Regions from separate parts of the Pseudoalteromonas sp. SR43-5 genome, predicted to be linked through region 1. Evidence: predicted binding sites of a transcription regulator. Region 1 holds the regulator's gene; each other region holds the start of a gene.
What was found. Region 1 encodes sigma-54, which starts transcription at its own class of promoters, with help from an activator protein. Its sites were predicted from a motif close to GTTGGCACGNNNNTNGNNT; they were not measured.
Positions count from the first base shown of each region.

Region 1 (7,425 bases):
CTCTCCATAAAAATGTTCACTAGTGCCCCTATTTTAAAGCTTTTTTGTCAAAGATGGAAAAAACAATTCGTAAGATTTTGTAATACACCCATGAAAAGGATTATAAGACTCGCTCAAAACAGCTTAACCCCAGCTTAAATTTTTAAATTAGCTGTTTAAAAGCAACATTGTTACCTAGTTGACCTTACTCTTTTATTTATACTTTCATCTTGGCTTTTGTTACTATTCGCGCCATCCGTATTTTGTATAACTGGCTTAACACAATGGTTACCTCGTTTGTTATTTTAATTCTTGGTTTTGCAGCTCTTGTTTGGAGTGCCGATAGGTTTGTTTATGGGGCTGCGGCTCTTGCTAAAAACTTTGGTGTACCTACACTTATTGTTGGTTTGACCGTTGTAGCCATGGGCTCTTCAGCCCCTGAAATGATGGTTTCAGCCTCTGCCGCTCTGGCTAACAAAACCGACACAGCCGTTGGCAATGCTGTTGGCTCTAATATTACAAACATTTTACTTGTGTTAGGTATCACTGCTCTATTTCGCCCTCTTTCAGTTTCATCTAGTACGTTAAAACGTGAAATGCCATTAGTGATGCTCGTATCTTTAGCTACTTGGTATGTGTTCTCAGATAACTACTTTTCATTTAGTGAAGGTGTTGCGCTTTTAGTTGGCTTTATCGTATTCATCGGTGGGTTAATCATTGTATCTATGCGTGCAAAAAACCAAGATGACCCATTTGTCTCAGAAGCCTGCGACGATGTACCAAACGATGTACCTACTAAAAAAGCGGTATTTTGGTTAATTGTTGGCATGATACTCCTGCCGGTTAGTTCTCATTTTTTAATCGGCTCAGCTGTTGATATTGCTAAATACTTCGGCTTAAGCGACTTAGTCATTGGTTTAACAATTATTGCCATTGGTACTAGCTTGCCTGAACTTGCCGCCTCGGTTGCAGGTGTACTTAAAAATGAAGATGATTTAGCACTAGGTAATATTGTTGGCTCAAACATATTTAATATTTTAGCTGTATTACCTCTAGCAGGTATTATTAATCCTTCAGCAATTGATCCATCGTTAGTAAGCCGAGATATATTAATTATGATTGGTGCAACACTTGCTCTTATTATTATGTCATTGAACTTTAGAGGCACCCAGCGTATCAATAGGGTAGAAGGCGGCTTATTGCTAATAGCGTTTTTGGGTTACCAAGGGTATATTTTTAGTCAAGTAGGGTAAATGATGGCAACGCTAAACTTTATTGAACAAGGCCTTCGCGTTTTAGATGTTGAGCGCCAAGCACTTAGTGATATTGCACAATATGTAGATGAAAATTTTCATAATGCGTGCCAATTAATGTACGACTGTGAAGGCCGTATTATTGTCATTGGCATGGGAAAATCAGGCCATATTGGCAATAAAATAGCGGCAACCCTTGCAAGTACTGGCAGCCCAGCGTTTTTTGTTCACCCTGGTGAAGCAAGTCATGGTGATTTAGGTATGATCACTAAAAATGACGTGGTTATGCTTATTTCTAATTCAGGGGAAACCAGCGAAGTTTTAAATATCATTCCGGTTTTAAAACGACTTGGTGCCAAAATGATAGCGATGACTGGCAATACGCAATCAACCATGGCAACCCTTGCTAATGTACATGTGTGCATTAAAGTAGAAAAAGAAGCTTGTTCATTGGGTCTAGCCCCTACATCAAGTACCACTGCAACGCTTGCGATGGGCGATGCCATGGCAGTTGCATTATTAGAAGCTCGCGGCTTTACAGCTGATGACTTCGCGCTATCTCACCCAGGTGGTAGTTTAGGCAAGCGCTTATTACTTACTTTAAAAGATGTTATGCACAGCGGCGCAAATACACCTATTATTGATGTTTCACAAACAGTTAAAGATGCTCTAATAGAAATGTCAGCTAAAGGATTAGGTATGACAGCCATTGTTGATGAAAATCAGCAACTCGTAGGGTTATTTACCGATGGTGACTTACGTCGCATTTTAGAACAAAGAATTGATATTCATACAACACAAATAGATGTTGTTATGACTAAGTCATGCACTACAGCTACGCAAGATATTTTAGCCGCTGAAGCGCTCAATATTATGGAACGTAAACGTATAAATGGCCTAATCGTCGTCAATGAGAAAAACCAACCTATTGGCGCATTAAATATGCAAGACCTATTAAAAGCAGGAGTGTTATAAATGCAATTTGAAGAACTCTATCAACCGCTGAGCGATGATGCAAAAGCACGCGCTAAAAAAGTAAAACTACTTATATGCGATATTGATGGTGTATTTTCTGATGGCCGTATTTACCTTGGCAATCAAGGTGAAGAGCTAAAAGCATTTAATACAAAAGATGGTTTTGGCATTAAAGCACTTATAAACAGTGGCTTTGAAGTAGCTGTTATTACTGGTCGTCATTCACAGATAGTACAACAACGTATGAGCAGCTTAACCGTACAGCATATTTATCAAGGCCAAGAAAATAAGCTCATTGCCTATCAAGAATTAAAAGATAAACTCAACCTTAGCGATGAACAAATTGCTTATATTGGTGATGACGGTCCTGACATGCCTGTTATGGAGTTAGTAGGCTTTGCCGTTGCAGTAAATGATGCCCACCCTCTTATTAAGCGTTTGTCACATTATGTAACGCAAATGCCTGGTGGTTTTGGCGCTGTGAGAGAACTCACCGATTTGCTCATGCTTGAAAATGGTAAAGCATTGACTACACAAGGCACTAGTTCATGAATGCAGCGCGCATAATATTAAGCGTTTTATTCATTAGCTGTATGGTTTGGCTTTGGTACCCTTATTTTACACAAACAAATATTGTGCCTAAGGCTGAGCCTGAAGTTGTTGCTAAGCCTGATTACATAGCTATTGAGCTCAAACAGACAGCCTATGATGAGCAAGGTAAAATTAGCCACAAAGTCACTGCGGCTAAAATGGAGCTATACCAGCAATTAGGTTTCACGTTTTTTGAAAAACCCATTTTTACTTTATATAACGAGCAACAAACGTGGCAAATAAATGCAGACGAAGCAACATTATATGAAGATAAACAATTAATTTTAGAAGGTAATGTGGTTGCCAAAAATTTAACCGATAACGCCATGATAGACAAAATCAATGCTGATAATATTCAGGTTGATATAAAGTTATTAACAATGCGTTCGGAGCAACCCGTCATTATCACTGGACCCAATTTAAAAATCACCGGTAAAGGCCTAGAAGCCGACTTGAAAACCGAAGTGATAAAACTAATTAACCATACGCGAACCATATATTATGACCAATAAAATATTAAAATCACTTATAATTCCTACACTTATACTAGCGTTTAATAGTAGTGCTGCAGAGCAAAACACGCAACCTGCTGCCAATCAAATTTCAATAAGTGCCGACAAGCAAGAAGGTCAATTGAAAGCTAATGTGGGTATTTTTGAGAAAAACGTTGAGATTATTCACGGTAATCGCCGCATTACAGCCGATCGCCTCGAAGTACACAAACGTGATGAACTTGGTGATAATAAACAATTATTAATTGCCACAGGTAGCCCTGCGCACTTTGAAGAAAAGCAATCAGACGGCACGACTATGAGCGCCAGTGCTGACGAAGTACGTTATGATGTATCTAAGCGTTTTTTAACGCTTGTTGGTAATGCACAAGTTTCGCAAGCCGGACAAAAAATAAATGCTAAAAGTATTACCTACGACATAGAGCAGCAGCTCATCAGTGCCGAAAAAGATGAAAACTCAACTGACCGCGTTCACACAATTTTAGTACCGATCGAAACTAAAAAAAGTAAAAAAGGCGATAAAGGTCAACCATGAGCACATTAAAAGCAGAACTATTAGCAAAAAGCTATAAAGGTCGTGAAGTTGTAAAAAACGTCGGCCTTGAAGTACAAGCTGGCAGTATAGTTGGCTTACTTGGCCCTAACGGTGCTGGTAAAACAACGACTTTTTATATGATTGTAGGGCTTGTTCCTAGCGACAAAGGTAAAATATCTATTGATGATAACGATATTACTCTTTTACCTATGCATAGTCGTGCTAGATTAGGCATAGGCTACTTACCACAAGAGTCATCGATTTTTAGAAAGCTGACTGTTTATCAAAACTTAATGGCCATTTTAGAAACGCGCAAAGAACTAAATAAACAAGCCAGAGAAGACACGCTCAATAACTTATTAGATGAATTTAGCATACAACACATTCGTGATAGCCAAGGTATGGCATTATCGGGGGGAGAACGTCGTCGTGTAGAAATAGCACGAGCGCTGGCAGCAGATCCTAAATTTATATTACTGGATGAACCGTTTGCCGGTGTTGACCCTATTTCGGTATTAGATATAAAGAAAATAATAGAACATCTTAAAAATCGTGGGATTGGTGTATTAATTACCGACCATAACGTAAGAGAGACCCTTGATGTTTGTGAAAAAGCCTACATTGTTTCTCATGGGGAGCTGATTGCATCAGGTACTCCAGAACACGTATTAAATGATAAAACAGTACGCGATGTTTACTTAGGCGAGCAATTTAGGCTGTAACATTTACGCCATGTCTTTAAGCATCTGCTAGTATTAATTATAACAACATAAAAGGATTGTTAGAGATACATGAGGCAATCACTACAGCTGCGCATGGGCCAGCAACTTACAATGACTCCACAGTTGCAACAAGCTATTCGTTTGTTGCAACTCAGTACATTGGATCTCCAGCAAGAAATACAAGAAGCTCTCGACAGTAATCCACTATTAGAGGTTGAAGAGGCAGACTATTCCGAAGACGCTGCTGGTAAAAACGAGCAAAAAGCTGATACCGATGACATAACTGTTAGCGCATCTGCTGATGATGCTCCGAGCGAATACGAACAAGATACTGGTGAAGCACTTGCAAAAGACACGCTAAGTGACGACATGGCTATGGATGTCAGTTGGGATGAGTACATGAGTGCCGCTCCTGCAGCCTCATCAGGTCCAATGCCTGAAGACGAATCAATATACCAAGGCGCCTCTACTGAAACGCTCCATGAGTATTTAATGTGGCAATTACAACTAACGCCATTTAGCCCTACAGACGAAGCTATTGCTATTGCTATTGTAGAAGCTGTCGATGATTCAGGTATTTTAACACTAAGCTGCGAAGAGATTTTAGAAAGCTTTAATCAAGAAAACGAAGATGATAACGAAGTCGAACTTGATGAAATTGAAGCGGTATTAAAACGCATCCAACTGTTTGATCCTGTTGGTATTGCTGCACGTAGTTTACAAGAGTGTTTGTGTATTCAGCTTAATCAATTTGATAAAGAAACACCTTATATTAATGAAACGAAAATGATTTTAACCGAGCATATTGATCTATTAGCAGCTCGCGACTATCGTACATTAATGAAAAAAACTAAGCTCAAAGAAGAAGAGCTTAAAGAAGTAATGACACTAATACATACTCTCAACCCAAAACCTGCAGATACTATTGTAAGGGAAGAATCTGAGTATGTTATTCCTGATGTGTCAGTTAAAAAAATTAAAGGCCGCTGGGTTGTCGAATTAAACCCAGATAGCATGCCTAAAATTCGTGTTAATAGCCAATACGCAGCAATGTCTCGCACTGTAAAATCAAGTGGCGACAGCCAGTTTATTCGCTCACATTTACAAGAAGCTAAATGGTTTATTAAAAGCTTAGAAAGTAGAAACGACACGCTATTAAAAGTTACTAATTGTATTGTTAAGCAACAACAAGGCTTTTTTGAACATGGCCCTGAAGCCATGAAACCAATGGTTTTAAATGATGTTGCTGAAATGGTAGAAATGCACGAATCGACAATTTCTCGCGTAACTACTCAAAAGTACATGCATACACCCCGTGGTATATTTGAGCTTAAATATTTTTTCTCAAGCCATGTAAGTACTGAAAACGGTGGTGAATGTTCATCTACAGCAATACGTGCGCTTATCCGAAAATTAATCGCAGCAGAAAACTCAGCAAAACCATTGAGTGATAGCAAAATAGCGGATATATTGGCTGAGCAAGGAATTAAAGTAGCGAGACGTACAATCGCAAAATACCGCGAATCTCTTGCTATTCCACCGTCAAATCAGCGTAAAAGTCTGATTTAAGACGCTAAACTAAGAGGGTAATGCTTATGCAACTAAACTTAACTGGTCGTCACGTAGAATTAACCGATTCACTAAGAGACTATATTAATACTAAATTTGCGAAGCTTGAAAGACACTCTGATCATATTAATAATGTTCATGTCATTCTCGATGTAGAAAAATTAAATCAAAAAGCAGAAGCCACAATACACGTAAGCGGTGCTGAGCTATTTGCCTCTACAGAACATCAAGATATGTATGCCGCTATTGACTCGTTGATCGACAAGCTCGATCGCCAAGTAATCAAACACAAAGAGAAGCTTGCTCGACACTAATATGATGAAATTAAGTTCACTTATATGCCAGGACTGCAGCAAAGCTGCGGTCCTTTTTAATAGCAAAAAAAGAATTTTAGAGTTCATTAGCGAACTTGCTCACGACAAACTTCCGTATTTACCGCAACAAGATATTCTTAATGCTTTAATGAGCAGAGAGAAATTAGGTAGTACAGGTATAGGACGTGGCATTGCTATTCCTCATGGAAGAATGAGCGGTGCAGAAGAGCCTTTGGCTTTAGTGCTCGTTAGCGAAACTCCAATAAACTTTGATGCAATCGATAATCGCCCTGTTGATATTTTTGTCGCACTCATCGTACCAGATGGCGATAACCAGCAGCACTTAAAGACTCTAGCAACCATTGCTGATAAACTAAACAACAAAGATTTTTGTAAACAGTTACGCAGTGCAAAATCTGATACTGAGCTTTACCAAGTTATTGTCGATCAATCATAGTTTTATAAAGGGTGTTAAATGGAGTTAATTATCATAAGCGGCCGTTCTGGTTCTGGAAAGTCGGTTGCTTTGCGCGTTGTAGAAGATTTAGGTTATTATTGCGTAGATAATATTCCAGTAAACCTACTACCTTCATTAGTTCGCAGTGTGTCTGATAGCTACGATAAAATTGCTGTTAGCATAGATGTGCGCAACATACCTAAAGAACAAGATGAATTTAACGATATTCTTGAATACTTACCAGGCTTTGCAAACCCTACGTTATTTTATTTAGATAGTGACGATCAGACATTGATCAAACGCTTTTCTGAAACACGCAGATTACACCCACTATCAATAGACTCGTTGCCTCTTGATTTAGCCATCAAAAAAGAAAAAGAATTACTTGATGTATTAACCACTCGCGCCGACTTTATGATAGATACGACTGATTTAAGTGTTCATCAACTCGCTGAATCTATTCGTGAAAAGATTTTAGGTAAAAAAGATAAGCAACTGATTGTCACATTTGAATCATT
Region 1 covers NZ_JACJEA010000001.1:107,995-115,419, forward strand. Annotated here, with positions in the region: gene H5090_RS00525 (ATP-binding cassette domain-containing protein) at 1-8, opposite strand, end outside; gene H5090_RS00530 (calcium/sodium antiporter) at 264-1,232, shown strand; gene H5090_RS00535 (KpsF/GutQ family sugar-phosphate isomerase) at 1,236-2,207, shown strand; gene kdsC (3-deoxy-manno-octulosonate-8-phosphatase KdsC) at 2,208-2,759, shown strand; gene lptC (LPS export ABC transporter periplasmic protein LptC) at 2,756-3,310, shown strand; gene lptA (lipopolysaccharide transport periplasmic protein LptA) at 3,300-3,845, shown strand; gene lptB (LPS export ABC transporter ATP-binding protein) at 3,842-4,567, shown strand; gene H5090_RS00560 (RNA polymerase factor sigma-54) at 4,637-6,136, shown strand; gene hpf (ribosome hibernation promoting factor) at 6,163-6,450, shown strand; gene ptsN (PTS IIA-like nitrogen regulatory protein PtsN) at 6,455-6,907, shown strand; gene rapZ (RNase adapter RapZ) at 6,926-7,425, shown strand, end outside.

Region 2 (7,425 bases), on a different contig from region 1:
AAAAGTAGATGATGGCTTCTTGTTATTAAAAACGATAGCCCATTACCGAGAGCTCGGTTTTACTATAGCAATAGATGATTTAGGCGCTGGGTATTCAGGGTTAAAGCAATGGTCTGAACTATGCCCTGATTTTGTAAAAATTGACCGCTATTTTATTGATCATTGTGATGAAAGCGAAGTTAAAAAAGAGTTTTTGAAATCTATTACTATTTTGGCCAGAGCTACTAATACTCAGGTTATTGCTGAAGGCATTGAGCGTCCAGAAGAGCTTACATTTGTAGAAAACTTAGGCATTAGTAATGTACAAGGGTTTTTACTCGAAAAGCCAAGCATAAAGCCAAGTGAAGATTTCAGCTCAGAGCAACTAAAAGCTCTTTCATTTACGCAATCAAACACATTGTTTGATCAATCTATGGCTATAGGTCGCTTATCGATTACGCAACTTGCAATAAGCAGCGACACTCGCTGTAAAGATGCGCATAAGCTCTTTGAGCAAGATAAATCACTCATAAGCATTGCAGTGTTAAATACTGAAAACCAGCCAGTAGGGTTACTTCACAGAGATCAATTAACAGAAGTTTTTGCAGCGCCCTATGGGCATGCTCTTTACGATAAACGCCCCGTTACTGCACTGATGGATAAGCAGCCCTTAGTCGTTGACGAAAATCAATTACTCGATACCGTAAGTAAGCAAATAACTGAGCAGGACTTTGATATACGCCGCCATATAGTGATAACCAGAGAAAACGCTTATTTAGGGTTAGCGCCGCTTCGCGATATTTTAAAACACATAACCGAAGAAAAAATACGCCATGCACAACACGCTAATCCACTGACTATGCTCCCTGGTAATGTGGCAATTAATGAAGCTATAGAGCAGCGATTAAAAGGTAGTAATCCGTTTTCACTCGCGTATATAGACTTAAATCATTTTAAGCAATTTAATGACTTATACGGCTACGCTAGCGGCGACAGTGTAATTAAACTATTAGCTGATGTAACAGTGCAAGCGTGTAAAAATAGTGCTAACTTTGTAGGACATATAGGTGGCGATGACTTTATGGTGGTGTTTGATCAGCACAACGCGGTTGATATATGTAATACCATTATTGAGCAATTTCAACTCCAGTCTCGTATATTTTTTACACCTGAGCACATAAAGAGCGAAGGGTATTGGGCCACAAATCGTGAAGGAGAAAAGCAATTTGTGCCGCTACTAACGTTATCGATTGGCTTAGTTGAGCCTGATTTACAACAATGTAAAAACAGTCACCAAGTTGCAGCACTCGCAACTGATGCTAAAAAAGAAGCCAAACGTTATCGCCATAGTTATTTGTTTATTTGCAAACGTAAAGGGCCTGCGCCCGCAGTGGTACGCCTAGCAAGCAATAAGCAGGTAATTTAAATAAAAATAGGTAATTATTATGTTGCCAATAAAAATCTCGACCAGTGTACTTGGTCTGCTTGCAAGTTTTGCACTTATGGCGCAAGAGCAAATAATTAATGTAGCCCAAAAGCAAGATACTCAAAACGCACGAGAAGAGTACTTAAGTGAGCTACTGGTACGTGCACTTGAGAGTGTTAACTATCCTGGGGTTATTAGGATGACTCCCATATCAGATCAGCAAAAACGTAAGCTCATAAACCTAAATGATAACGAACTAGATATGTATTGGAGTATGAGTAGTCCAGAGCGAGAGGCACTTGCTTTAGCTATTAAAATACCACTATTTAAAGGTTATATAGGAAAGCGGGCTTTACTCACTAATAAACAAAACGTAGCACGCTTTAAAGACGTAAAAACCCTAGAGCAGCTAGGAGAGTTTTCAGCAGTGCAGGGTCACAACTGGCCAGATACAAGAATAATGTCCTATAACGGCTTACGTGTAAGGCCGCTTACCAATTACCAAGCCATGTTCACTTTAACGAGCCGTGGGCGAATAGATTACTTTCCTCGCTCGTTTATTGAGGTTAATTCTGAGCTTATTGAAAACAAACAAAGTAACTTAGTCGTTGTGCCTGATTTATATATAAGCTACCCAACGGGTATTTATTATTTTGTGACTAAGAGTAAACCCGAATTGGCAAAGGCAGTAGAGGAGGGCTTAATATTAATGCAGACAAACGGCGAGTTTGATGCATTATTTAATGAATACTTCGCAAAGGATTTAAATACACTACCTTATACAAAAGGTAAAACAATAGAGATTAAGCTCGATAACCCTTATTTTTAGGCACAAAAAAAGGAGCCTAGGCTCCTTTTTAGTATGCTATTAATAGCATTTAATTAGCGAAGTAACGACTCAGTTAATACTGGACGAATTTCGCGGATAATTGCTTGAGTCAGTTTTGGTGAACCACAGATAATATTGCCGCTGTGGTTATAGTTATTACCACCGGCGAAATCTACAACCATACCGCCCGCTTCTTTAACCATTAGTTCGCCCGCAGCAGAGTTCCAAGGTTTTAAACCAATTTCAAAAAATCCATCAACACGGCCAGCTGCAACGTATGCCATATCTAAAGCAGAACAACCTGCACGGCGAATATCAGCAGTGTGTACAAACAATGCTTTAAACGCTTCAGTGTATGCATCCATGTGGTTTTTGTTTTTGAAAGGGAAACCAGTAGCAAGTACAGTGCCTGCAAGAACCGTAGTTTTGCTAACGCGTAGACGTTTACTGTTTAACTGAGTGCCTTGACCGCGAGATGCAGTGAAAAGCTCACCACGAATTGGATCATAAATAACAGCTTGGTCTAAACGACCTTTAACTTTAAGTGCGATAGAAACCGCGTAATGAGGGATACCTTTGATGAAGTTAGTTGTTCCATCGATAGGATCTACAATCCATTGGTAATCATCATCCTTGCCTTTATGCTCACCTAGTTCTTCACCAACAATTGAGTGAGTAGGGTAAGACTGTAAAATAGTGTCACGAATTACGGCTTCGGCTTCTTTATCAATGTTAGTTACTAAGTCGTTAGCGCCTTTTTGTTGCACTTCAACTTTTGATAAATCTTCACTTGCGCGAAGTAAAATTTTGCCTGCGTTGCGCGCAGCGCGAACCGCAATGTTTAACATTGGATGCATGGTATTACCTTTGGGTTGTAAAAGAACGTTTATATATTTCAGCCGGCGTATTTTAGCGACTTTTGCCATAAAGTAAACAATAAACCCCAAATACTTGTGTTTGTTTTTTATACAAGATTGAAAAGTTTATATATTTTTAAAAAATAATTATCTGCATTTAAATAAATTAAATTTAAATAACACTTTACCTAAAGTTAACTTGAGGTTTTATCGTACTCCTAATTTAACTGATAGGATAACATTATGTATTTAGAGCACGTAAACTTAGTCGCGAGTGATATAGATAATATGCTTACATTTTATCGCGCTGTATTTCCACATTGGTCGATTAGAAGTGAGGGCAGAGGCGATTGGCATGGAAAACCAAGACGCTGGGTACACTTTGGGGATGACACGCATTACATTGCGATAAGCAGTCATGGTGAAGGTGAAAACAGAAACTTATCGGGCCATCAAATTGGTTTTGCACACTTTGCTTATGTAACTAATAATTTAAGCGCAGTAGTAATGCGCTTAAATAAAGTGGGTTTTACTCTAAGCAAGCAAGGTAACGAGAATCCTTTCAGAAAGAATGTCTACTTTATTGATCCTGCAGGGTTTGAAGTAGAATTTGTAGAATATTTAAGTGATATCCCAAGTGAGCGAAATAACGATTTATAATAGGTTAAGCACCGCAAAGTGCGGTGCTTAACGAAGCTTTATGAACGATTATTTCCAGCGCCAAGTTGTGTTTTTAGCTCATTAGCAAAGCTCATAAATTTTTCTTTAATTGTGCGCTTTATTTTTACTTCGACTGAGCCCATTACTGCCTTTCCTTCAATATGAATTGTAGGGCCTTGGCGTTTGTTAAGCGACACAGATTTATTTTCAAGGCTACTTAAAATACAAAACATTTTAGACACTACATTGACATGCTCTGGTACGTAAATTTCATCGCTACCAAAAATACAGTTAACGTGAATAGTTACATTTTGATGCGCAAAAATAGCATCGGTAAAATCAAGCACCACCGATCCCATAAAGTTACTCAAATATATATTTTTTGGCACAACCCACTGACCACTTCGCTCGTTAGATCCTAAAATACTGCGTAATGTAAAATCATCATCACTGTTTTGCTGTGCACTATAATGTGGTGTAAATTGCGATTGTTTTTCTGCTTTATATTGCTGATCGGTATTAAGTGTTAAGTCTTCTACTAAGGCTAGCAGAGCTTCGTTATTAGGTGCATCCATCGCATTATCTAAACGTCTTTCGAATGCATCAACAGAAATAACACCATGACTGTAATTATAAATTAATTGATCAATCACTTGTTCGCGTACTTGCTCTATTGGGCGGTCTTCAACTTTTACAGACATGAGTTATTCCTTATTATATTTACTATTGATACTGCTCTTGTAGTTAGGCTGCAAACCGCGTACCAAATATAATTTCATTAATTATCAATTGGTTATTTTTTAACGGTGTTTTTTGTTTTGTTATATTAACGATAGATTAACCAAAAGAGCAATTATCTAGCTATTTTCACTATTTGAGAAAGTTTTACCGAGTAGCCTGTAAATAGTTACACAAACATAGATAAGGTTTTATCTTTTAATTAATTCAAGCCTTTGAATTTTAAGTATAAATAAAGTTGGCCTGAAGCTCGCATTAGTTAAAGTGTCTTTAATCAAAAGGAGAAAGATTATGAAAACATTTAACAAATCTATTATCGCAGCTCTAGTTCTTGGTACTACGGCTATGGGTGCCCAAGCAAACAGCTGGGAAAACGAAAGTAAAGATGCTTGGATTGATGGTAAGGCAGAAACCGTTCTACTTATGAACACTAATCTAAACAACTTTGACATTAACACTGATGTAAAAAATGGCAAGGTAGTACTTACAGGTAAAGTTAATAGCGAACTCGATAAAGAGCTAGCAGAAGAACTTGTACTTAGCCTAGATGGTGTAACTGATGTTGATAACAGCCTTACTGTTGTTAAAAGCATGGACACCGAAGATAAAAACAACGACATGATGGACGATGATGATAACGACCTAACGGACGCTAAAATCACCACTGTAATCACAACTCGCTTCCTGTTTGACTCAGAAGTAGGTGGTACAGACATTGATGTTGATACCGACAACGGTGTGGTAACTCTGAATGGCTCTGTAGAGTCTGAAGCTGAAAAGCAACTAGCAGTTAAAATTGCTAAAAATGCTGAAGATGTTCGCGACGTAGTTGATAAACTAGCTATTGTTGCTGAATAATACAGTATAGTTAAGGCCCAGTAATACTGGGCTTTAAGTCTTTTCAATGTTTAATTTAAATGGAGTTTGATCATGGATATTATTCGTATAATACTTTCGGTTTTATTACCGCCATTAGGTGTGTTTTTGCAAGTTGGCTTAGGTATGCATTTTTGGTTAAATATTCTATTAACACTGCTAGGTTATTTCCCAGGGTTAATACATGCAATCTACATTATTGCGAAAAAATAATGACAGATTATATATTGTGTAAGCCGACTACTGAGGTTTAGCTAAATACTTTAGTACCGATCGGCTCACAATATTAGTTTTTAGAGAGTTTTTAGATTAAATCCATTTTTTAAAACTCTTCAACCCATTAATTCACTTCCTTAACTCACTCCCAATATTATTTTAAAACTATACTTATTGTTTACTAATAAGCTTTCCAGCTAACAGTCGCGCTCAGATTCTGATTTGATGCCATTTAGGAAATCTTCAACATTAGTGTGTTTATACATCTATAATATACAATCAAATACCTTATTATTTAGTGACAATATTACCTTCACTTCTAGTGTTATCATTAAACTAGGTTTTTAGGCATGTTGAGGTAGTTAATTGAATATTCGACTTATAATGTCAGGCGTTGTGTCATTCATTTTTTATTTTAGTTGGGCCTTCAGGGCAAATAGTGCGGCAGACATTGCTAAATCGGTCACTTTTCAAGCTGCATTAGTGCAAGGGTTGTATAGTGGATTTGTAACGCTGTTTTTTACCTTTATTTTAGAAAAGGTCGTCAACAAGTATAAGTTTAGTTATGTAACGCTTGCGTTCGTAACTCCAATTATTTGTATGTTTCATTCTAAAACACCACAAAACGTCGCAATACGACAAAGTTTTAATAATGCAATTAACTCTAGCGCCTCGTATTTAAGTAATAAAAAAATAGCAGGCGTACTTTTTGCGCCTATTATTCCGATTACTGTTCAATCGAGCTTAGTGATTATGGTGAATGTAGTTAATCAGACACCTAATCTGGCACTGACAGTAGCCCCAAGCATATTTTTTACAGCCTTGTATGCCTACACATATATGTTAGCTTTGCTTAAAAAGTAGAGGGTTAAATATAAAAGACTATATGGGATAGGTTTTGTTTATAATTTAATGCAGTGAATAGCACGGTAAATATCTTACATTTTATGTTAATGCCCACTTAAAAGATTACTATTTAAGCAGTTAGCTTGTTGATTGTTAAAATAAAGGTTTTTGGTAGTGACAAGCACCTAAAAAGTTTTTATACTGCAACCCGCTTTAGTCGCTCTGTGACTGAACGCTTCAAAAATTAACTGCCTAGCAGTTATATAAAGTTGGCCCCTTAGCTCAGTTGGTTAGAGCACACGACTCATAATCGTTAGGTCCCCAGTTCGAGTCTGGGAGGGGCCACCACTTTTACAAATTTCCCAAGTAAATATCTATCCAAATTATTTAAAGCTACATTAATTTAATATTGTGTAATTTTTATTCTTTAGTTACCCCTAAGAATAAACGTAATCTAAATAAAGTTAATCCATAGATTAAGCTAAGCTTTCTTAAATTTGGAATAGTGCGAATGCACTATTAAATTCCAGCGTTAGATCAGATGCTTTGCTTTATAAGTGACAGTGATCAGCATTTAATGTCAGAAGACAAAAAAGCCCCTATTGGGGCTTTTTACTTACTAGTGTTTACTTTTATTGCTCAAAGCTACAAGAGTTAACTAATTTTTACGGTATATCTCATGCTCAATATCGTAAATATTTACGCTTAGACTGTCTGATGCTCTGCAATATGTTTTTAAACATGAAAGTAGCAGTTCGCTTAACATTTGTTTTTGCTCAATTGAGCGTCCTGCCAAAATATGTACCGCGATATGTATAAACCCTGATTTTCCTGCGCCAAGTTGATATTGCTGATAAGCAATAGCACGTGTTTTTATGGTTTCTAATTCAAACAAGTTACTTTCGAAAGCGGTTGTATGAATTTTTTCTACCAGTACTTGAGGTAAAACGGGGAGGTCTTCTGAGTGTTCAATAATAATGTGCGGCATTTAGGCGTTT
Region 2 covers NZ_JACJEA010000012.1:14,954-22,378, reverse strand. Annotated here, with positions in the region: gene H5090_RS08865 (bifunctional diguanylate cyclase/phosphodiesterase) at 1-1,405, shown strand, start outside; gene H5090_RS08860 (ABC transporter substrate-binding protein) at 1,425-2,234, shown strand; gene suhB (inositol-1-monophosphatase) at 2,288-3,091, opposite strand; gene H5090_RS08850 (VOC family protein) at 3,335-3,751, shown strand; gene H5090_RS08845 (LiaF domain-containing protein) at 3,790-4,452, opposite strand; gene H5090_RS08840 (BON domain-containing protein) at 4,781-5,347, shown strand; gene H5090_RS08835 (YqaE/Pmp3 family membrane protein) at 5,420-5,578, shown strand; gene H5090_RS08830 (hypothetical protein) at 5,948-6,445, shown strand; tRNA gene H5090_RS08825 (tRNA-Ile) at 6,699-6,775, shown strand; gene H5090_RS08820 (5-carboxymethyl-2-hydroxymuconate Delta-isomerase) at 7,086-7,415, opposite strand.
Region 2: the regulator sigma-54 is predicted to act here: its motif matches at 4,501-4,519, upstream of H5090_RS08845 (LiaF domain-containing protein).

Region 3 (7,425 bases), on a different contig from region 1:
GTTTTTGCACTGCCCTTTTTTAGTAGACTTTGGACACCCTACTGTTTTATTTTTATCCAATTTGTTTTTTCCTTGTTAACAAATGGGTATAATCCTATAATCTCTAGTAATCGGTTATAAATTAGTCACCGATTTTTTATAAATAATATATTCCAAAAGGTTAATTAATAATGCAAACGCCAGTCATTCTAATCGTAGAAGATGAAGACGTAACTCGACTGAACCTAGTTAGTTTATTTGAAGCTGAAGGGTACAAAGTTATTGAAGCCATTGATGGCGATGATATGCATGACAAGCTTACAAATAACGATGACGTTAATCTTGTAGTTATGGATATCAACCTTCCTGGTAAAAACGGTCTTATTTTAGCCCGTGAATTACGCCAAAAGCGTAAAGTAGGTCTTATATTCCTAACTGGTCGTGATAACGATGTTGACCGTATTTTAGGTCTTGAAATTGGCGCAGATGACTACGTTACTAAACCGTTCAACCCGCGTGAATTAACTATCAGAGCTCGCAACCTTATTACTCGTACTGCCTTAGGTGGTGAAGAGTCAGCACTAGAAACAAATGGTGTTATTACGTTTAATGGTTGGGAACTTGATGAAAACAGCCGTTGTCTTACTTCTCCAAATGGCGACGCTAAGCGTTTACCTAAAGGTGAGTACAGAGCACTTCGTTTAATGCTTGATTCTCCAGGTCGCATTTTCAGCCGTGAGCAATTAATTAAGCATATGACAGGCCGTGAGCTTCGCGCAAATGACCGTACTGTTGACGTTACTATTCGTCGCATTCGTAAGCATTTTGAAAGTGATAACTCAACGTCTGAGTTAATCAGCACCATCCATGGTGAAGGTTACCGTTTCATTGGTAAAATTGACGCTTAATTAGAGCTAATTAGTTTCACTCTAATTGCTGTAAAAATAAATGAAGGGCTTTTTGTCCTTCATTTATTTTATCTGCCAGAATATCTAACCACTGCTTTAACACCTCATCAGATTCATCAATCGCACCATGTTCCATTATTTTGGCATGAAGCTGCACATCATTAAGACCTACTGAGCCAGCCGCCCCTTTGAGTTTATGCGCTACTGATTCATACTCTTCTCTATCACCAGTATTTAATGAAGTAAGTAACTCTTGCTGATATTGTGGACTTAGCTTTTCGAATAGCTGACTACTGCGTCTAAACACAACTAAGCCCATCGAATTGACAAAGTCTTCTATTGTTTCCATATCTAATAAGTGTGCATCAATGCCTTTAAGGGCTTCTTCACTTACTTTTAACAGCGGCTCTGTGCATTCACTTTGCTTAATTCCAAATAAATCAGCCAGCATTTTATCAAGCTTCACTGTGTTAATTGGTTTAGCAAGCGCCCCTTGTATTGATATGCCTTCAAGCTCTTCTTCAGCACTACGAACATTGGCCGTTAGCGCTACAATGGGTAATTTATCAAAGTGACTATCTGAGCGTATTTGCTTGGCAACTACATCACCATTTATATCAGGCAATTGCATATCAAGTAATACTAAATCTAAGTCATCTTCGGTTTCGACAAACGAGAGTGCATCTTCACCGGTTTCAGCCCACAACACCTCATGCCCGCGTTGCTCTAATAAGTTTGTAGCAATTTCGGCGTTAAGAGGTACATCTTCTACTAGTAAAATATACAAACCACGACCAACATAACTTTGCTCTGTTGGTGCTACACATAGACTAAGCGGTATTTGAACTGTAAAGCAACTTCCTTCGCCCTCAGTACTATTTACTGTAATTATCCCTTTCATCGCACTTACAAGTGCCTTAGTTACAGCCAAACCAATACCGGAACCTATTGCGTTAGTCCCTTTTAAATCTGGCGCTTTGTAATACATATCAAATATATGAGCAAGCTGCTCTGGCGGAATACCTTGGCCGGTATCCGATACTTTCATAACTAACCATGGGCCTTCAACTCTGTTTTCTCGGCTACATTCAAGTGTTACCTTTCCTTGCTGTGTAAACTTAACGGCATTATTAATTAAGTTCCAAACAACTTGGCGTAAGCGAGTTGGGTCGAGCTGTGCGTAAATATCCAGCACCCCATTGCGCTTAATATCAAACTCTAGCTCTTTTTGCTCCGCGATTAAGCCCGCAAAGTTAACAACGTCATTTATAAAGTCTGATACATTAATAGAGTTGGTCACTATATCGAGCTGATCTCTATCTATTTTGTCTAAATCAATAATATCGTTAAAAATATTGCCGAGCGTTTCAGCACTCGAAAATATAGTATTACCCCAACTACGCTGCTGTTTGTTTAAGTCAGTATCAAGCAGCATTCGTGTTAAACCAACAATACCATTGAGCGGTGTACGTAGTTCATGGCTTAATGTGGCAATAAACTTACCTTTGTCTTTATAGGCCGTTTCGAGCGCTTGAGCGGCCTCCTTACGACTTGTGATATCACGACCAAAGCCCAGTAGACCAATGTAATCACCTTCATCATTTATAAAAGGTAATTTACGCAGCTCAAACCAACGCGTTTCGCCATTTACCTCATAACCCACATCAATGGTTAGTGCTTTATGGCTTTGCTCTACTTCTTTATCGGTTTTCAAAACTTCAGATAAAAAGTGGCTAGGAAATATCTGCTCAACCGTTTTGCCAATTAGTTCGCTACTTGATTTGCCCATTACTTCTTCAAACATTTTATTACAACCAGCAAACACGCCATTGTTATCGCGGTAATAAAATAAATCAGGAGATGAATCAACTATTGAGCGCTGCAGCATGCTTTGTTGAGCAAGTTCTTGTTGTGTTTTTTTACGCTCAGCAATTTCTCGTCGTAGTTCTTCGATAGCGCGGTGCTTGGCATGAAATGCCATTTTACGCTCATCAATTTCGATGTTTAGACGGTTAATGTTATCTTTTAGGGTTTGATTTAAAAGCTTTTCTTGTTTGGTGGCGCTATCTAAATAAGCATATGAGGCATCTAGTTGTCGAATTGAATTAAGCAACACACTTATAATTAAAGGAGAAACTACAGCCGTAAAAAATACCACGGCTAAAATATCAACCAGGTGTAATTCGCCTATCGCCACATAATAAAACATGCTCGATAAAATAAGAGATACAGTTAAAAATAAAGTGTAACAAATAGCAGCGGTTTTAAATTCACCAAATCGCGTTATTGAGCTGGAAAGTACCCGAGCCCAAGGGCTCAAAGAATAATCGGTCATACGTAATTTTATCTCTTAGCTGTGTACTTAATATAAAGAAGGCAATGCGTATGTATAAACATACCATTTTCCCAGATTTTAGCATTTTTCTCCTACCACTACTCACGTTGTGCGATAAAAACAGAATTTTTCATGTTTGATTTAGCTCATCTATTAAACTCATCATTTCAGCAATAAATTATTTAGTGTAAAATGCCCCGCTTTATTATCCCCAAAATACGAGTAGCGCACATGCAAACCAATATGCCAGATATAGCAGACACTGCACCCGCTTTACAAACAGGTAAATTAGACTGGGTTGGCATGGGCGAAATAGAACTGCCATTTATTTTTGAATCCCGAGACTTATCTCCAGTTACAGTAAACGCCAAAGCTCGTGCATTTGTAAATTTACATAAAGAAGATGCCAAAGGCATTCATATGTCACGTCTATTTTTGGCACTTGATCTGCTTTCAACCGAGCAGCAAGTCAATCCGCAAACAATAGCGCAGGCACTCGATACCTTTATAACTAGCCACGAAGGGCTGAGCAATAAAGCACAAATTGAATTTAAATTTGAATTACCGCTACGCCGTAAGTCACTATTAAGTGGCAAAGCGGGCTGGAAAAGCTACCCAGTTGTACTTACCAGTACAATTGAAAATAACGTTATTAGCTACGAGCTAACCGTAGATGTTACTTATTCTTCAACGTGCCCATGCTCTGCTGCACTTGCGCGCCAGCTTATACAAAACGCGTTTAACGAAAAGTTTAACCAAGAAACGTTGAGCCAAAAAGATGTGCACGAATGGCTAGGCACTACACAAGGTATTGTAGCGACTCCCCACTCGCAGCGCTCTATTGCCAACGTAAAAGTAAAGCTTGATAGCAACATTCAAGAATTTGACGTAGTTACGCTAATTAACACTCTTGAAGCTGAGCTTAAAACACCAGTACAAGCAGCAGTAAAACGTGAAGATGAGCAAGAATTTGCCCGTTTGAATGGTCAAAACCTTATGTTTTGTGAAGATGCAGCGCGTAAAATTAAAGCATTGCTAGAGGCAAACCATTACAGTGATTATTGGCTGCAAATAAACCACTATGAGTCACTGCATGCACACGATGCTGTAGCTATTGCAGTAAAAGGTATTAAAGGAGGCTACAAAGCTTAATCGCTGTGTAGCTATTGCTTGTAAACCAGCCGGTAATTATTTTATAACCCATACTTTTTAGGCACGTAAATTGCTTTGTTTGAGCAGTGTCAATTTGTTGTTATGGAGTTACCGTATGGAATTCGCTTTATTATTAATCCTAGTATTAGTTGTCGGGGCCTCTGTTGTTGCGTCAAAATTTAATGACGATGGCGGAAACCCGTATCCTTTTACTCGCAAGCAAACTGTTTTTACGCAGGTTGAAGGCGCTTTTTTAAATCTTCTAGAGCGTGCTGTAGGCGATCAATATAAAATTGTTAGTCGCGTTAAGTTAATCGACGTTATTGACTGTAAGCAAGGCCTTTCAGTAAAGTCTAAACGTGCTGCTTTAGCTAAAGCTAAAAATAAGCAACTCGACTTTGTTTTAATCGATAAAGAAAAACTAACAATCATTGCTGCTGTTGACCTAGTTAACAATGCCAACAAAGATGGCCACAAAGCTCAACGCGACTGGTTTGTAAACGGTGCACTAGAGTCTGCAGGCATTCCACATATTCGTATGAAAGTTAAATCGGGCTACCGCCCTTCTGAAGTACGCGATGCAATTATGTTTAAACTTGGTAAGCCTGCAGCAACACAAACTCAGCGCCCTGTTCGTAATCGCTCACATAAGCCAGCGGTACTTTCACCTTCTCAAGCTAAAGCGCAAACCACCGCGTTAGCTGAAATTTAAAAAACGAATTAAATACTCTCCTAAAAAGTATTTAAAGCGAGCTCATAAACAAGCTCGCTTTTTTGTTTTTTATTGCTAACTTCACGTATAATCAAGTGATTCAAACTCAGGAATTAAACTTTATGAATGTTGGTATTATTGGCGCAATGGAGCCAGAAGTTAAAATTTTACGTGAAGCTATGCAAAACCCACAAATTTTAACTAAAGCAGGTTTCACTTTTTATACTGGCGAGTTGGCTGGTAACACGGTGACACTTGTTCAATCTGGTATTGGTAAAGTCGCATCAACTATTGCAACTACCTTACTGATCGATAACTTCAAACCTGATTGCATAATTAACACAGGCTCAGCCGGTGGATTCGATCCTTCTCTTAGTGTTGGCGATGTAGTAATTTCGTCAGAAGTACGTCACCACGATGTAGACGTAACTGCTTTTGGCTACGAAATTGGCCAAGTACCACAAATGCCGGCAGGCTTTGCAGCACACCCTAAATTAGTTGAAGCAGCACAGCAAACTATCGAACAAATCAGTGATGTTAAAACACTCGTTGGCTTAATTTGTACTGGTGACACATTTATGTGTGACCCTATACGCATTGATAAAGCACGTAGTGATTTTCCTACAATGCTTGCTGTTGAAATGGAAGGCGCTTCAATTGCACAAACGTGTTTTACGCTAAACACACCATTTGTTGTAATTCGCTCAATGTCTGATATTGCTGGTAAAGAGTCACCACAATCATTTGAAGAATACCTAGAAACAGCATCAATCAACTCATCTAAAATGGTTGTTGCACTTTTAGAAAAGCTTACAGCAGTATCTCTGTAAATGCTTAGCAATATTGTTCAAAATCACTTGGACTTTATTGCCTTTATACTAGCGCTCCTTGCTGAGCGCTTTATTCCCCTTATTAGCTGGTATCATCCTAATACGGCGTTAAATGCTGTTTTTAGTGCTATTGGCAAACGTATATACAAAAGCAAAGAACCTAAAAGCTATCAATATTTGGCAGCTATACTCGCAAGCTCACTTATTTTAAGTGTCATTCTCATTATTGTAGTGTTGCTACTCGAGTTTGCTTTTTATCCTGAATTACTCGCTGGCCTTATTTTATACTTATGCTTAGAAAGTAAGAGCATTGATAAAAAAGCACTTCGCATTGCAAAGCTAACTAAACAAAATCAAAAATCCACAGCGCGCGAATTACTAAAGCCACTGCTTGCCCGTGAAGTTAATAGACTTTCATCAGCTGGTATTATCAAAGCATTAATTGAGAGCTTAATACTGCGCACCGCTCGATACTATTTCGTAGTCATATTTATATTTTTAGCATTTGGCCCTATAGCTGCCCTTGCCTATCGGTTACTTACCTTAATACAACAAGCCTGGCGTAGTGATATCTCCCCAAATAGTTACTTTTTAAAACCGCTTAAAATACTCTTGTTTATTATTGAATATATTCCCATGCGCTTACTCGCTTTAACTATTGCAGCAAGTCGAGCAAGCAAACAAAGCATGCATTATATAAAGCATTATGGCAGGCATTTTTATCAAACAAATACAGGCTGGCTCTTAAGCACATGCACTGCATCACTTGGCGTGCAGTTGGGCGGGCCTGCAGTTTATTTAGGTACTCGCTTTAATAAAATGCGTATTGGTACTGATAGACTACCTACACCCGAGGATGTACCTGTAATAATTAATAGGTTAAATCAGGCCCGTGTATTTTGGTTGTTAGTAATAGCCAGTATTGAAATATTAAAATTGATTTAAAGGGCTCAAAATACGAGCACAAAAAAACCAGCCGAGGCTGGTTTTTTAGTTTTTAAACTGTGCTTAAGCTACAGTGATGTTTGCAAACTTACGTTTACCTACTTGGTAAATAGCCGTTGTGCCTTTTGCTATTTCAAGTTTGGTATCAGTGATTTTATCTTCACCGTTAAGTTTAACTGCACCTTGCTTAATCATACGCATTGCTTCTGATGTACTTACTACTAAATTTGCTTCTTTAAGCAAGTTAGCAATTAAAATAGTATCTTCTGCAATAGTGATTGTTAGCTCTGGGATTTCATCTGGTAACGCTTTTTTCTGAAAACGCTGAATAAAATCATCATGTGCACCTTGTGCATCAGCTTCACTATGAAAACGAGCAATTAGCTCTTTAGCTAGTTCAATTTTAATATCGCGCGGATTCGTACCTTGCTCAACACGTTCTTTTTGAGCTGCAATTTCTTCAATAGAAAGCGCACTTAATAAGTCGTAGTAACGCCACATTAGCACATCACTAATTGACATTATTTTACCAAACATATCGTTAGGCGCATCAGTAATACCAAT
Region 3 covers NZ_JACJEA010000010.1:24,027-31,451, forward strand. Annotated here, with positions in the region: gene arcA (two-component system response regulator ArcA) at 171-887, shown strand; gene arcB (aerobic respiration two-component sensor histidine kinase ArcB) at 904-3,222, opposite strand; gene folE2 (GTP cyclohydrolase FolE2) at 3,454-4,374, shown strand; gene H5090_RS07625 (DUF2726 domain-containing protein) at 4,490-5,086, shown strand; gene mtnN (5'-methylthioadenosine/S-adenosylhomocysteine nucleosidase) at 5,209-5,916, shown strand; gene H5090_RS07635 (regulatory signaling modulator protein AmpE) at 5,917-6,861, shown strand; gene tyrS (tyrosine--tRNA ligase) at 6,925-7,425, opposite strand, start outside.
Region 3: the regulator sigma-54 is predicted to act here: its motif matches at 4,432-4,450, upstream of H5090_RS07625 (DUF2726 domain-containing protein).